DNA from 3 places in the Bradyrhizobium sp. AZCC 1610 genome. Region 1 is predicted to be linked to each of the others. Evidence: predicted binding sites of a transcription regulator. Region 1 holds the regulator's gene; each other region holds the start of a gene.

Region 1 (5,188 bases):
GATCGCCACTGCGCTATTGACCGGGCGGCGCGACGCGATCTCGCCGCCGGTGAACGACGCCATGTTCATCTCAGGTCTCGGCCATGTGCTGTCGATCTCCGGCTATCATATGGCTGTCGTCGCCGGCGTCGTGTTCTTTGCGGTGCGGGCGCTGCTCGCGCTGTTTCCCGCGCTCACCGTCGGCTACGCCATCAAGAAATGGTCGGCGGCGGCTGCGTTCCTCGCCGCCGCGTTCTATCTGCTGCTGTCGGGGGCGGAAGTGGCGACGCAACGCTCGTTCTTCATGACGGCCGTGGTGCTGATCGCTGTCATGGTCGATCGTCGGGCGATTACGTTTCGCACGCTCGCGGTCGCGGCCCTGATCGTGCTGACGGTCGCGCCGGAAGCGCTGGTGCATCCCAGTTTTCAGATGTCGTTTGCTGCCACGCTCGGGCTGGTGGCGCTGGTGCAGATCGGCTTGCCGCGCCTGTTCGCGACGCCTGACCATACCGCAACCGCCCGCGTGGCGCTGTGGGGCGGCCGTGAGATCGCGATGCTGCTGCTGGCCTCGCTGGTGGCGGGGCTCGCGACCATGCCTTACGCGGCCTTTCACTTTCACCGGGTCACGCCTTACGGCGTGCTGGCCAATCTCGCGGCGATGCCGGTCGTCTCCGCGGTCGTGATGCCGGCGGGCTTGCTCGGCCTCGTCGCGATGCCGTTCGGCTTCGATCGCCTGTTCTGGGCGATCATGGGCATCGGCATCGACTGGATGATTGCGGTGACGCAATGGGTCGCGGCGCTGCCCGGCGCGGTCGGGCGGGTGCCGGCGTTCGGCATCGGCCCGCTGATTGCGGCCAGTCTCGGCATCATCCTGCTCGGCCTGTTGCGCACGCCGCTGCGCTGGTCGGGCGCGGTGCTGGTGCTATCAGCGGCACTATGGGCGGCGAGGGCGCCGCTGCCGGACATCCTGATCTCCGCCGATGGTCGCAATGTCGCCGTCCGCGGCCAGGATGGAAGGCTGCATCTGATGCATGCGGCGAAGGGCTCCCGGGATGCCTTCCTCCTGAAGGAGTGGCTGGCGGCGGACGCGGACGCGCGTACGGCCGCTGACGCATCGCTCACCGCAGGCGTCTCATGCGACGACCTTGGCTGCGTAACGCAATCCGCCGGCGGCCTTATCGCGCAGGCGCTCAAGCCCGAGGCGCTTTCGGACGATTGCGAGCGCGCGGCGCTCATCGTGACGCTGCGGCAGGCGCCCGCTTCATGCGCGGCTTCCGTCATCGATGCCGACCGGTTGCGGCGGCAGGGCGCAATGGCGTTGCGGCGAGGCCGTGAGGGATTTGTCGTCGAGGCAGCCAAGCCCAGGGGGATCGACCGCCCGTGGTCGCCGGCCGCAGCCGACGAGCGCGAGGCCGACGCCACCGTGCTTGCGCCGCGTGTCGTGCCGCCGCGCGCCGTCGATGCGACGCCGGCCGAGGCCGACCTTCAGGCGGAGGAATAGAGGAACATCAGTGCTCGTCGACCGTCGGGCTGGCGGGTATTTCGAAGGCGCCCAGATGAAACTCCTCAGGCGCGTCGGGCTCCGATGGCAAATTGACCAGCGTGAACGACGCCTCGGGGAATTGCCGCCAGATCGCGAGATCCTCGGCCGTGATGGTGAGCCAGCCGTACCTGAACATGTATCGTCCGGGCTCGGTGACGCGTCCGGCCTTTTGCCATGTAACCTTGTTGACCACCGACTGCCCCTCGGCGCCGAGTTCTGAAAAAATTACATTACCACGATCCGCCGGCCTAAACCGGCGGATCGCGTTCGCGTTTGCGTTTATCCGGTCACGATGGATTCGGCCGGCGGCGCTTCCGTCACCTTCGGTGCACGTTCGCCCTCGGTCACCGGCAATTGCAGCACAGTCGCGCGCTGGCCTTCGCAGAGCTGCGTCACCAGCACATGGCTTCCGTCAGGAAATTCGATCGCGTCATGGTGACGGTCGGATACTTCGGGTTCGATCTGGTTAAACTTGCCGACCCGCCAGTCGGTGGTTCGCGTCCAGATCCACCGGTTATCGTATTTGACGTCCTCGGCGAACGCCAGCTCGGTGCCGGGAAGCATGCAGACCGCCACTGCTGGCTCGCGTTCCGACGCAAAGCCGCGGGTCGATGTACCGCGGAAGGTCGTGGTGATCAGCGTCTCGCCGACCTGGGCAGGCCGCGTTGCCACAGCATGCAGGCTATAGTCACACATCGGATGGCTCCCTCGTTTGAGATAGCTGACCCGTGTCTCGAAGGAGGCACAAGCCTCTATCAGAGTGGACATGGCGCAGAGCCTTTTCTTGTTTCTGGGCAATTCTGCGACTGGCGCGCTGCGCCTAAATCACAAACGCGCTAACGCGGCTTGGTTCCGGCCGCGCCACAAAAAACCCCGGCCGAAGGCCGGGGCGGGGTGTCGTCGCCGTCGTGTCTGCAATCCGACAGTTCAATACTTCCGGTACAGGCCGATCAGCTTGCCCTGAATCCGGACCCGGTTCGGCGGCAGGATGCGGACTTCGTAGGAGGCATTGGCCGGCTCCAGCGCAATCGAGGCGCCGCGGCGGCGGAAGCGCTTCAGCGTGGCTTCCTCCTCGTCGATCAGCGCCACCACGATATCGCCGGTGTCGGCGGTCTCGTTACGCTGGATCAGCGCCATGTCGCCGTCGAGAATCCCGGCGTCGACCATGGAATCGCCGCGGACTTCGAGCGCGTAATGCTCGCCGGAGCCGAGCATGTCAGGCGGCACGCTGATGGTGTGGCTGCGGGTCTGCAGCGCCTCGATCGGCGTACCGGCGGCGATCCGGCCCATCACGGGGACGGCGACCGGGCGGTTGCCGTCATCCTCGGAAGCCGGCACGCTCACCGAGCGCTTGCCGAGCGTGCCTTCGATGACGCTCGGCGTGAAGCCGCGGCGGCCGTTGCCGGCGGCAGCAAGCTCCGGCAGCTTGATGACTTCGATGGCGCGGGCGCGGTTGGGCAGCCGGCGGATGAAGCCGCGCTCCTCCAGCGCCGTAATGAGGCGGTGGATTCCGGATTTCGAGCGCAGGTCGAGCGCGTCCTTCATCTCGTCAAAGGAGGGCGGTACGCCGGCCTCTTTCAGCCGTTCATTGATGAAACGCAGAAGTTCATACTGTTTGCGCGTAAGCATCGCGAGCAATCCCCCGGTTGGCACAGTCTTTCGGTCCCGAAGCGTCAGGGTCCATCGCGGGAGTCCCTAAAACTCCCAACCCTGGACACTAGCAGTCGAAACAAATCATGAACGGACACTATATGTTCGATATGTGTTCCGCAACCACTTAATTTCAGGTGAACGCATTGCGGCTTCGGCCCAAAACGCCCTTAAAGGCGCCGTTCAGGGCATCATTCGGGCAGCCGGAGCAGTTCGCAGCGCGAACCCTTTGCGGCAGCCGGCGCGAACGGCGGACGTATCACAAGTGCCCGCGCCGCAGCGAGATTCCCGAGCAGCGATGAATCCTGGTGGCTCACCGGCACCGCCATCAGCGTGCCGTCCGCGCGCGCTTCGAGCCGTGCCCGAAGATAGTCTTCGCGCTGGTCGTTGGCGGCGAGATCGCGGCCCAGCAAGGCGCTTTCGCGCGGATGATGGATGGTGTCGCAGCCCGATAGCGCACGAATCAACGGCACCAGAAACAGGAAGCCGCAGACATAGGAGGAGACCGGATTGCCGGGCAGGCCGATCACCCGCATCGTGCCCAGCCTGCCGTGCATCATCGGCTTGCCCGGCCGCATCGCTATGCGCCAGAACGCCATGGCCGTCCCCTCGGCCTCCAGCGACCGCTTGACGAGGTCATGGTCGCCGACCGAGGCGCCGCCCAGGGTGATCAGGATATCCGCGCTTGCCTCGCGCGCACGGCGGATACCTTGCGCGGTGGCATCGACCGTGTCGGCGGCGATTCCGAGATCGACGACCTCGGCGCCCTCGGCCCGCGCCAGCGCCCGGATGCCGTAGCCGTTGGAATAGACGATCTGGCCGGGGCCGGGGGTAGCGCCCGGCATCACCAGCTCGTCGCCGGTGGCGAGGACTGCGACCTTTGGGCGGCGGTGCACCGCAAGCTCCGGATAGTTCATGCCGGCGGCGAGCGACAAATCGCGGTCGGTCAGGCGGCGCCCGCGCGTGAGCAGCACATCGCCCTCGCGGAAATCGACGCCGGCGGCGCGGATATGCCGCCCGGGAACGGCGGCTTCGGTGATGGCGAGGGAATCGCCGTCGATGGCCGTGTCTTCCTGGATGATGACGGCGTCGGCCCCCTCAGGGATCACGCCGCCGGTGAATATCCGCACCGCTTCGCCCGCGCCTACCTTCCGCTCGAACGGCCGTCCGGCCGCGACCTCGCCGATCACCTTCAGCCGCACCGAGAGATCGGCGGCATCGGCCGCGCGCACCGCATAGCCGTCCATCGCCGACATCGCCCGCGGCGGCTGCGTCCGCCGCGCGGCGACGTCGCGCGCCAGCACGCGATGCCAGGCATCGTCGAGCGCGATCATTTCCTCGGGCAGGGGTGCGGCGCCGGCAAGGATCGCAGCAAGCGCATCGGCAACAGGCATCAAGGCCACGGGCAGACCTCCTATACTTCAAGTGCGGTCAGTGCCCTTGCCACGTCATCCGTCGATGCCACGTGGATGGCACAAAGGCCGCGCGCCCGCGCACCTTCGATATTGGCGGCCGAGTCGTCGAAGAACAGGATCCTCTGTGCCGGCACGCCGATCGCTTTTACCACATGATCATAGGCTTCAGCGTCGGGTTTGCGCAAACCGATGCTCGAGGACAGGAATATCTCGCGGAAATGGCTGAGCACGTCGGCATAGGCCTGCGAGAAATGCGCGACATGGGCCGGATTGGTGTTGGAAAAAGCATAGAGCGGCATGCGTTTGGCGGCGCTTGCCAACAGCGGCGCAATTCCCGGCACCTCGCCGGTGAAAATCGCGTTCCAGCCTTCCAGGAACTGCGCGTCGGTGAGGCCGATGCCGAGCGACTGACGCAGGCTCGCAAAGAACGCCGCGTCGTCGATCCGGCCGATCTCGTGATGCTTGAAACTGTCGTTGACGACAAAACGCCTGGCGAGGTCGGCGGGCTCGCAGCCGGCGTGCCCGGCCCACGTCGCCATCACCTTGTCGAAACTGATATCGAGCACGACGCGGCCGAGGTCGAACAGCAACACGTCGACGG
Region 2 (5,188 bases), 3.1 Mb from region 1:
CGACCAGCCGCTGCGCGGCCTCATGCATCGCATCGGTGTCGAGCAGCCGCGGCAGCCGCCAGACCTTGCCGAGGTCGAGCGCGAGATTGGCCCGGCGATTGGATATTCGATAGAGGTAATGCCGCTTCTTGGCCGAGAAACGTGCCTCGAACGTATCGGGCACGATCTCCGCCGACAGCACGCCGATCGGATGCGGCCGAAGATGCGCATTCAGCCCGTCGCGAAAGCGGCCCGGCACGAAATGTTTTGCGATATCGCAATGCGCGACCTGGCCCAGCGCGTGCACCCCGGCGTCGGTGCGCCCGGCGCCATGCACGCGCACCCGCTCGCCGCAGATCGCCTTGACCGCATCTTCCAGCGCGCCCTGCACCGAGGCGCCATTTTCCTGCAGTTGCCAGCCGCAGAACGGGCTGCCGTCATATTCGATGATGAGTTTGTAGCGGGGCATCAGCCGAGCCGCGCTGGCGGTTTGAGCGGCGTGCCGCGCAAAAACTCCGCAGTCTTCATCGGCGCCTTGCCGGCGCGCTGCAACTCAAGGATGCGGATCGCGCCGTCGCCGCAGGCGATCGTCAACCCATCGTCGAGCACCTCGCCCGGCGCGCCCGCGCCCTTGGCCGGTTCGCAGCGCAAAATCTTGACACGTGCCGGCTCGCCATCGCTCGCGACTTCGCACCAGGCGCCGGGGAACGGCGACAGCCCGTGAATATGCCGCAGCACTTCGCGCGCGGGCCGCTGCCAGTCGATCCGCGCCTCGCCCTTCTCGATCTTGGCGGCGTAGGTCACACCGTCTTCGCTCTGCTTCTGGAGCTGCAGCCCGCCGCGTGCCAGCGCGCCGATCGCACGCACCATCAGGTCGGCGCCGAGCGGCGCCAGCGCGTCATGCAGATCGGCGGCGGTCATGGTATCCGTGATCTGTAGCCGCTCGGCCATCGCGACGTCGCCGGTGTCGAGGCCTGTATCCATCTTCATCACCATCACGCCGCTCTCGGCGTCGCCAGCCATGATGGCGCGGTTGATCGGGGCTGCGCCGCGCCAGCGCGGTAAAAGTGACGCGTGCAGGTTGAAGCAGCCGAGCGGCGGCGCATTGAGGATGGCTTGCGGCAGGATCATGCCGTAGGCGACGACGACCGCCGCATCGGCATTGTGCGCGCGAAACTCCTCAAGCGCTTCCGGCGTCTTCAACGTGGTCGGCGTCAGCACGGGAATCCCTAGCCGCCGCGCTTCCTGCTCCACGGGCGTCGGCTGCAGCTTCATGCCCCGCCCGGCCGGCTTCGGCGCGCGGGTGTAGACGGCCTCGACCTCATGGCCGTGGGCCACGAGTGCCAGCAGCGTCGGCACCGCGAAATCGGGCGTGCCCATGAAGATCAAGCGAAGCGGCATGAGGCGGAAAATCCCGGGACGATTTCAGCTTAATCCGTCATGGCCGGGCTTGTCCCGGCCATCCACGTCTTTGGTGCAGCGAGAAAGAAAGACGTGGATGCCCGGCACAAGGCCGGGCATGACGGTCGATAGAGTAGGGTCTACTCCGCCGCGCGCTTGGCGGCTTTCGTAAACTTCTTCATCACGCGGTCGCGCTTCAGTTTTGACAGATAGTCGACGAACAGCACGCCGTTGAGGTGGTCGATCTCGTGCTGGATGCAGGTGGCAAACAGGCCGTCGGCGTCTTCCTCGTGCACCTTGCCGTCGAGATCGGTGAAGCGGATGCGCACCTGCGCCGGGCGCTCGACCTCCTCGTAATATTCGGGGATCGAGAGGCAGCCCTCTTCGTACACCGACAATTCCTCCGACGAGGAGATGATTTCCGGATTGATGAACACCCGTGGCTGCGGCTTGGTTTCGCCGTCCTCGCTCTTCTTGGCGAGGTCCATGGTGATCAGCCGCAACGGCTGCGCGACCTGGATCGCAGCCAGCCCGATGCCGGGGGCGTCGTACATGGTCTCGAACATGTCGTCGGCGAGCTTGCGGATCTCCGTCGTCACCTTCTCGACGGGTTTGGAGACCAGCCGGAGCTGTTTGTCCGGCAGGATGATGATTTCTCTTAGGGCCATAGCGCGCGATTTAAGCTGCTGATTTGCCGGGGTCAATGCGCGGCGGAACGCATTCGGACGGCCTTAACCATGATTTTTAACGCCGCGTTACACATGAAAATTAACCCGCCATTTACCATAAATGTTCCCTCTTCGTTCGCGAAAGCCGGCGAATCGGGCTACAAGTCGCGAATGAACGAGATTCTTTTCATCGTCGGCGACCTGCCGATCCACGTCGGCGAGGCGCTGGCAGGCTTTGGCGCGCTCGCATTGGTGCTGCTGCTGGCGATCGCCATCGTCATCGCCCGCTCCGGCCGCCGTGGCGCGGAACTGGCGATGGCGCAGGCGATCCGCGCCGACGAGTTGGAAGAGCGCCTGAGCGAGATGCTGCGGGCGCAGAGCGAGTCCACCGGCCGGGTCGACGCCATGGGCCAGGCGCTGGCCGGCCGCCAAGCCGAGATGGCGCGCGCGGTCAATGAGCGGCTGGATTCGGTGACCCACCGCGTCGGCCAATCGATGGAAGCGACCACGCGCCACACCATGGATAGTCTGCGCGTGCTGCATGAGCGGCTCGGCATCATCGACAATGCGCACAAGAACCTCACCGACCTGACGTCGCAGGTCACGACGCTGCGCGACGTGCTCGCCAACAAGCAGTCACGCGGCGCCTTCGGCCAGGCGCGGATGGAAGCGATCGTGCAGGACGGCATGCCGCAGGGCTCCTACGCGTTCCAGCACACGCTCTCGACCGGGAAGCGGCCGGACTGCGTGGTGTTCCTGCCCGACCAGCGTCCGCTCTGCATCGACGCGAAATTTCCGCTGGAAGCGATGACTGCGCTGCACGATGCGCGCAGTGACGAGGAAAAGAAATTCGCCACGCAGCGGCTGCGCAACGACGTGATGAAGCACGTCAACGACATCGCCGAGAAATATCTGATTACTGGCGAGACCCAGGATACCGCGCTGATGTTCGTGCCGTCGGAGTCGGTCTATGCCGAAATCCACGACGGTTTCGACGACGTGATCCAGAAGGCCTACCGCGCCCGCGTCGTGCTGGTGTCGCCCTCGCTGCTGATGCTGGCGATTCAGGTGATGCAGCAGATCCTGAAAGACGCCAGGATGCGCGACGCCGCCGACCAGATCCGCACCGAGGTGCTCAACCTCGGCGACGATCTGGGGCGCCTGCGCGAACGCGTGCTGAAGCTGCAGAAGCATTTTGGCGACGTCAACGAGGACGTCAGGCAGATCCTGATCTCCGCCGACAAGATCGAAAAGCGCGCCGGGCGGATCGAGGAACTCGATTTCAGCAAGACCGACGCGCCGGTGGAAGTGCCGCGCGTGGTCAAGGGCGGAACAGCCGAGCTGTTCCCCGTGCCGCGCAAGCTGCAAGCGGGGGAGTAGGCAGTTATTGCGCAGCTATAGCCACATATCAAACTGTCATCGCCCGGCTTGAAGCCGGGCGATGACAGTCTTTTTGTTGCAGAATCTGCTAACACCCCTCCATGACAGCACCAGAATCCACCTCCGTTTCACCTGAGAAAGCTGCCGCTCCCGCACCGTCCTGGCGCGAGGGCTGGGCCGTCTATCTTCAGCCGCGCGTGCTGATCGTGCTGATGCTCGGCTTTTCGTCAGGCTTGCCGCTGGCGCTGTCGGGATCGACGCTGCTGGTATGGATGCGGGAATCCGGCGTGGATCTCGGCACCATCGGGCTGTTTGCGCTGGTCGGCACGCCCTACACGCTGAAATTTGTCTGGGCGCCGCTGGTCGATGCACTGCACGTGCCGGTCTTCACGCGCGCCTTCGGCCGACGCCGCGGCTGGCTGGTGTTCTCGCAACTGCTCCTGATCGGTGCGATCTTGCTGCTGGCGCTAACCGACCCGGCGCGCTCGCCGCTGTTCGTCGCGCTCGGCGCACTGCTGGTCGCAACGATGTCGTCGACGCAGGACATCGTGGTCGATGCATTCCGCGTCGAAAGCCTGCCCGAGAGCGAACAGGCCGCCGGCATGGCCTCCTACGTCGCGGCTTACCGGATCGGCTTGCTGGTATCGACCGCCGGCGTTCTATTCCTGGTGAGCGCATTCGAAAGCACCGGCATCGGGCGTCACGCAGCCTGGATGTGGGGCTATGTTGCCATGGCAGCACTGGTGCTGATCGGCACCGTCACCGCGCTGGCCGCAACCGAGCCGGAACAATCGGTGCGTGCGGAGGCCAAGACTCGCGGCGAGACAGCTTTCTCGCGCGTCATGCATGCGGCCGTCGGGGCGTTCTCCGAATTTCTCGCCCGCAAGTATGCCTGGGTGGCGCTGGCCTTCGTGGTGCTGTTCAAATTCACCGATGCGTTTTCCGGCACGATGACCGCGCCGTTCGTGATCGACCTCGGCTTCACCCGCAACGACTACGCCGCCATCGTCAAGGGTGTCGGCCTTATCGCGACCCTGATCGGCGGATTTGCCGGCGGCTATCTGGCGCGGCGCTATTCGCTGGTCGCAAGCCTGTGGATCGGCGGCGTGCTGCAGGCGATCTCCAACCTGGTGTTTGCGTGGCTCGCCTATGTCGGCGTCAATCAATGGGCGCTGGCGGTCGCCATCTCGGCGGAGAACTTCACTGGCGCGATCGGTACCGTGATCTTCGTCGCCTATCTCTCGGCCTTGTGCCAGAACCCGCTGCACACCGCGACCCAATACGCGCTGCTTACCGCGCTCGCCGCAGTAGGGCGCACCTACCTGTCCTCAGGTGCGGGCTATGTGGCAGAGGCCACGGGCTGGTCGCTGTTCTTCGTGATCTCCGTCGCGGTCGCAGTGCCGAGCCTGATCCTGCTGGCGTGGCTGCAGCGGCGCGGGCATTTTGACGAATTGGGGCCGGTGAAGATTTAGTCCTGTAGCCCGGATGGAGCAGAGCGAAATCCGGGGGCCGGTGCGATGGCGGCTGAGATATCCCGGATTGCGCTTCGCTCCATCCGGGCTACGAAGTTCGCTGCTTAGTGCTTCGTCACCACGCTCCATTTGGTGATCACGGCTTCGCTCATCTGCCCGGCGTCCTGCGCACAGGCGACTTCGTCGACCTTGACGGAAATTTCCTTGCCGATGAAATTCTTCAGTTGCGCGGCCTGGGCGTCGCTGCTGGTGACGAGCTGGAACGTCTCAGGTCCCGTTTCGAGATTG
Region 3 (5,188 bases), 110 kb from region 1:
AGAGAAGATCACGACGCGGTGCCACTCGGTCTTTTCCTTGCGCTCGCCGGTGCCCTTGTCGCGCCAGGTCTCCGAGGTCGCGATGCTCAGATTGGCAATCGGCCGCCCGTCCTGTGTCCGCCGGATTTCAGGATCCTTGCCGAGGTTGCCGACCAGAATCACCTTGTTCACACTTCCCGCCATCGCCGCTCTCCACTCGATATCGCCGGCAAAAATCACCGGTAAAAAATCACTGGTCAGGCCGCTTCTATTCCGGCCGCCTTCAATTCTTGACCTGTCGCCAGTTCTTGATCCTGTCGCGTTGTCCGCTCTTTCGCGTCCGCTTCCGGACATCCGAAGCGACCCTATACGCTCGCAAGCTCCGCCGACTTAGCGATCCCTCGGCAAGTCGGCGGTTATCCACATATAGCATCGCCCTCGCGAGCGTTCCAGCTTTGTTCCGGCAATCTCACATAGCCGTGGGTCGAACACACTACTCAGCTATAGGGCGACTTTGGTTCGCCACAATCGAGTCTCGAAAATGACAAAATGGAACCGAAAGTTCCGCCCGCTAACAGGAATAACGCAGGTAGATCATTGGCTTGGCTCCATATTTTGGATCATGGGTGTTGCAATTCGGAGACGCAATTTCCGAGCGAGTCGCGCTATAAAATTACCTACCGGCGCGGGGCGCTCGCGTCATTTCGAAACGCTTCGGGACCCAGGGAAGCGGACAAGCTGGAGATTAAGAGGATGAAGAAGTTTCTGTTAGGTACGGTTGCTCTCATCGCGTTCGCTGCGCCTGCGGCGGCCGCTGACCTCGCTGCGCGTCCTTACACCAAGGCCCCGCCGGCGCCGGTCGCCGTCGTGTACGACTGGAGCGGCTTCTACATCGGCGCCAACGGTGGCTGGGGTACGAGCCGTAAGTGCTGGGACTTCGTGGACGTGGCCGGCGCGTTCGTCGGAGCCGAGGGTTGCCATGACGCAGACGGCGGTACCGTCGGCGGTCAGATCGGTTATCGCTGGCAGGCCGGCACCTGGGTGTTCGGCATTGAAGGCCAGGGCAACTGGGCCGACTTCCAGGGCAGCAATGTCAGCCTGATCGATCCGACGCTCCGCAACGAGTCGCGCATTGATGCATTCGGCCTGATCACGGGCCAAGTCGGTTACGCGGCCAACAACGTTCTGTTCTATGTCAAAGGTGGTGCGGCCGTTACGGCGGATCGTTACCGCATCTTTGATGTTCCCACGGGCCTCGTGGTCGGCACCACCGGTGATGACACCCGCTGGGGTGCCGTGGTCGGCGCGGGCATCGAATTCGGCTTCGCTCCGAACTGGTCGGTCGGCGTCGAGTACAATCACCTGTTCATGCAAGACCGCACCCACACCTTCGTCGACACGACTGGCGCCTTCTTCGGCACCGACCGGATCAGCCAGGACGTTGATATCGTCACCGCTCGCATCAACTACAGGTTCGGCGGCCCGGTTATCGCGAGGTACTGATCTTCGCTTTCAGCGAACCGAATACCGAAAAGGCCGGCCTCGCGCCGGCCTTTTTGTTTGGTTGTACCGCGGCCTAGTCAATACCCTCCCCGGTTGCATTGCGCATACATTTGCCGCGGATGTGGTTTTTCGGCGACAGCATTCTGCGATGACTTCACGCTATATGCGCCGGCAACCTGAAATTGACTACTACGGTAGTTGCGTTGGAAATGCCGAAAGGAAGAAACGTGAAGAAAGTTTTGTTGACGACCACCGCTCTGATCGCGCTTGGGATGGCGCCCGCGATCGCCGCGGACCTTGCCGCTCGGCCCTACACCAAGGCGCCTGCCGCCGCGATTGCGATGTACGACTGGAGCGGCTTCTACATCGGCGCGAACGGAGGCTGGGGTTCGAGCCGCAATTGCTGGGACATCACTAGTTTCGTTTTGGTGGGCCCCGTTGTTCCCGCCGCGCCTGAGGGCTGTCACGATGCAACGGGCGGAACCGTCGGCGGCCAGATCGGCTATCGCTGGCAGGCCTCTCAGTGGGTCTTCGGCCTCGAAGCACAGGGTAACTGGGCTGATTTCGAGGGATCAAATACCAGCGCTCAACTTCTCGTCACCCGAAACGAATCCAGGATTGATGCTTTCGGTCTTTTCACCGGGCAAGTCGGGTACGCTTGGAACAACGCGCTGCTTTACGTCAAGGGCGGCGCGGCCGTCACCAGCAACAAGTATGCCGGTCTCGATATTGCCACCGGCGTGGCCTTCGATTCGGCTAACGATACCCGTTGGGGCGCCACAGTCGGCGTCGGATTGGAATACGGATTTGCACCGAACTGGTCGGTTGGCGTCGAGTACAATCACTTGTTCATGGGAGACCGCGACATAGTGATGGTCGGCACCGGTGCGCTCTTCCCGGCCGGAGCCTCCGTCCGGACTGATCGTATTAGCCAGGACGTCGATATGGTCACCGCCCGTATCAACTACCGCTTCGGCGGTCCGGTCGTCGCGAGGTATTGAGCTTCGCTTTCAGCAAACCGAATACCGAAAGGCCGGCCTCGCGCCGGCCTTTTTGTTTTGCCTTGTTGTTTGCTTGTGGAACGTTACCGTTCACGTGCGTGGAACTGCTGACGGCTGCTGCCAAAAAGATGGCTGCACAAACAATCCGTTGATGGATTGTACGCGGCACTGGAAATCATTCATCGTTCTGCCTATGTTCCGACTTTCGATCATCGGCGCCTGATCCCCGGTCCTCGCGGGCACTGCGCGCCCAACGTGGCGCGCCTCACGCGCCTGGAAATGCCGATATGGATGAAGTGCTCAGGGCGAAGCGCCAAACACCCGCCGGCTCAGGATTGCGCGCGATAACCATCCGCGGCGCGCGCGAGCACAATCTCAAGAACGTCGATCTCGAGATTCCCAGAGACAAGCTCGTCGTATTCACCGGCCTCTCCGGCTCCGGCAAATCCTCGCTCGCCTTCGACACCATCTATGCCGAGGGACAGCGCCGCTATGTCGAGTCGCTCTCGGCTTACGCGCGCCAGTTCCTGGAGATGATGCAGAAGCCGGATGTGGACCAGATCGACGGCCTGTCGCCCGCGATCTCGATCGAGCAGAAGACCACCTCGAAGAACCCGCGCTCCACCGTCGGCACCGTCACCGAAATCTACGACTATATGCGCCTGCTGTGGGCGCGCGTCGGCGTGCCCTATTCGCCCGCCACGGGGCTGCCGATCGAAAGCCAGATCGTCTCGCAGATGGTCGACCGCGTGCTGGCGCTGCCCGAAGGCACAAGGCTCTATCTGCTCGCGCCGGTCGTGCGCGGCCGCAAGGGCGAGTACAGGAAGGAGCTCGCCGAATGGCTCAAGAAGGGCTTTCAGCGCGTCAAGATCGACGGCACTTTCCATGAGCTGGCCGAGGCGCCGACGCTCGACAAGAAATTCCCGCACGACATCGACGTGGTGGTCGACCGCATCGTGGTCCGCCCCGACATCGGCCAGCGCCTTGCCGAAAGTTTTGAGACCGCGCTGAAGCTCGCCGAAGGCCTCGCCGTGATCGAATATGCCGACGCGCCGGCGGCTGTGGAAGAGAAGAAGTCCGACAAGAAGACCGCAAAGATCCACGACAAGAGCGGGCCGGAACGGATTCTGTTTTCGGAAAAGTTCGCCTGCCCGGTTTCCGGCTTCACCATTCCCGAGATCGAGCCGCGGCTGTTCTCGTTCAACAACCCTTACGGCGCGTGTCCTGCCTGCGGCGGCCTCGGCGTCGAGCAGCATATCGACGAGGACCTCGTCATCCCCGACAAGGAATTGACGCTCCGCAAGGGCGCGATAGCGCCGTGGGCCAAATCGTCCTCGCCCTATTACATCCAGACGCTGACCGCGCTCGGCAAGTTCTACAAGTTCACGCTCGACACCAAGTGGAAGGACCTGCCGAAGAAGACGCAGGCAGCATTGCTGCACGGCTCCGGCGACGACGAAATCAAGTTCTCCTATGAGGACGGCGTCCGCTCCTACGACACCAAGAAACCGTTCGAGGGCGTCATCACCAATCTCGAGCGCCGCTACCGCGAGACCGAGAGCGAATGGGCGCGCGAGGAGCTGGCAAAGTATTTCTCCGACATCCCCTGCGCGGGCTGCAACGGCCATCGCCTCAAGCCCGAGGCGCTGTGCGTCAAGATCGGCGGCAAGCACATCGGCGAAATCTCGGAATTGTCGGTGCTCCGCGCCGGCGAATGGTTCGAGACCGTGCCGAAGGCGCTGAACGCGCAGCAGAACGAGATCGCCGCGCGCGTGCTGAAGGAGATCCGCGAGCGGCTGTCGTTCCTGCTCGACGTCGGCCTGAACTATCTCACGCTGTCGCGCGCCTCGGGCACACTGTCCGGCGGCGAAAGCCAGCGCATCCGCCTCGCCTCCCAGATCGGCTCGGGTCTCACAGGCGTGCTCTACGTGCTGGACGAGCCCTCGATCGGCCTGCACCAGCGCGACAACGCGCGGCTGCTGGAAACGTTGAAGCGGCTGCGCGACCTCGGCAATACCGTGATTGTGGTCGAGCATGACGAGGACGCGATCAGGCTCGCCGATTACGTGCTCGACATCGGCCCCGGCGCCGGCATGCATGGCGGCCATATCGTGGCGCAGGGCACGCCCGCGGAGATCATGAAGAATCCGAACTCGCTGACGGGCAAATACCTCACCGGCGAGATGTCGGTGGCGATCCCCGAGCGCAAGCCGCCGAACCACAGGCGCACCATCAAGGTCGTCAACGCCCGCGGCAATAACCTCAAGAACGTCTCAGCGGAAATCCCGCTCGGGCTGTTCACCTGCGTCACCGGCGTCTCCGGCGGCGGCAAGTCGACGCTCTTGATCGATACGCTCTACAAGGCCATCGCCCGCAAACTGAACAACGCCAGCGAAGGCGCCGCCCCGCACGACCGCATCGAGGGGCTGGAGCATATCGACAAGATCATCGACATCGACCAGTCGCCGATCGGCCGTACGCCGCGCTCGAACCCCGCGACCTATACCGGCGCCTTCACGCCGATCCGCGAATGGTTCGCCGGCCTGCCCGAAGCCAAGGCGCGCGGCTACGAGCCGGGACGGTTTTCCTTCAACGTCAAGGGCGGCCGCTGCGAGGCCTGCCAGGGCGACGGCGTCATCAAGATCGAGATGCACTTTTTGCCCGACGTCTACGTCACCTGCGACACCTGCAAGGGCAAGCGCTAC

What was found. Region 1 encodes LexA, which represses DNA repair genes until DNA is damaged. Its sites were predicted from a motif close to TGTTCNNNNTGTGTTCNG; they were not measured.
Region 2: the regulator LexA is predicted to act here: its motif matches at 2,171-2,188, upstream of V1279_RS32635 (DNA recombination protein RmuC).
Region 3: the regulator LexA is predicted to act here: its motif matches at 2,667-2,684, upstream of uvrA (excinuclease ABC subunit UvrA).

What each region holds. Positions count from the first base shown of each region.
Region 1 is NZ_JAZHRR010000001.1:3,536,869-3,542,056, reverse strand. Features, by position in the region: gene V1279_RS17555 (ComEC/Rec2 family competence protein) at 1-1,480, shown strand, start outside; gene V1279_RS17550 (hypothetical protein) at 1,488-1,715, opposite strand; gene V1279_RS17545 (hypothetical protein) at 1,802-2,218, opposite strand; gene lexA (transcriptional repressor LexA) at 2,450-3,151, opposite strand; gene V1279_RS17535 (molybdopterin molybdotransferase MoeA) at 3,364-4,575, opposite strand; gene V1279_RS17530 (HAD-IA family hydrolase) at 4,587-5,188, opposite strand, start outside.
Region 2 is NZ_JAZHRR010000001.1:6,651,537-6,656,724, forward strand. Features, by position in the region: gene truA (tRNA pseudouridine(38-40) synthase TruA) at 1-448, opposite strand, end outside; gene fmt (methionyl-tRNA formyltransferase) at 448-1,380, opposite strand; gene def (peptide deformylase) at 1,521-2,048, opposite strand; gene V1279_RS32635 (DNA recombination protein RmuC) at 2,220-3,428, shown strand; gene V1279_RS32640 (AmpG family muropeptide MFS transporter) at 3,530-4,900, shown strand; gene V1279_RS32645 (hypothetical protein) at 5,005-5,188, opposite strand, start outside.
Region 3 is NZ_JAZHRR010000001.1:3,425,308-3,430,495, forward strand. Features, by position in the region: gene V1279_RS16985 (single-stranded DNA-binding protein) at 1-183, opposite strand, end outside; gene V1279_RS16990 (outer membrane protein) at 733-1,482, shown strand; gene V1279_RS16995 (outer membrane protein) at 1,710-2,483, shown strand; gene uvrA (excinuclease ABC subunit UvrA) at 2,771-5,188, shown strand, end outside.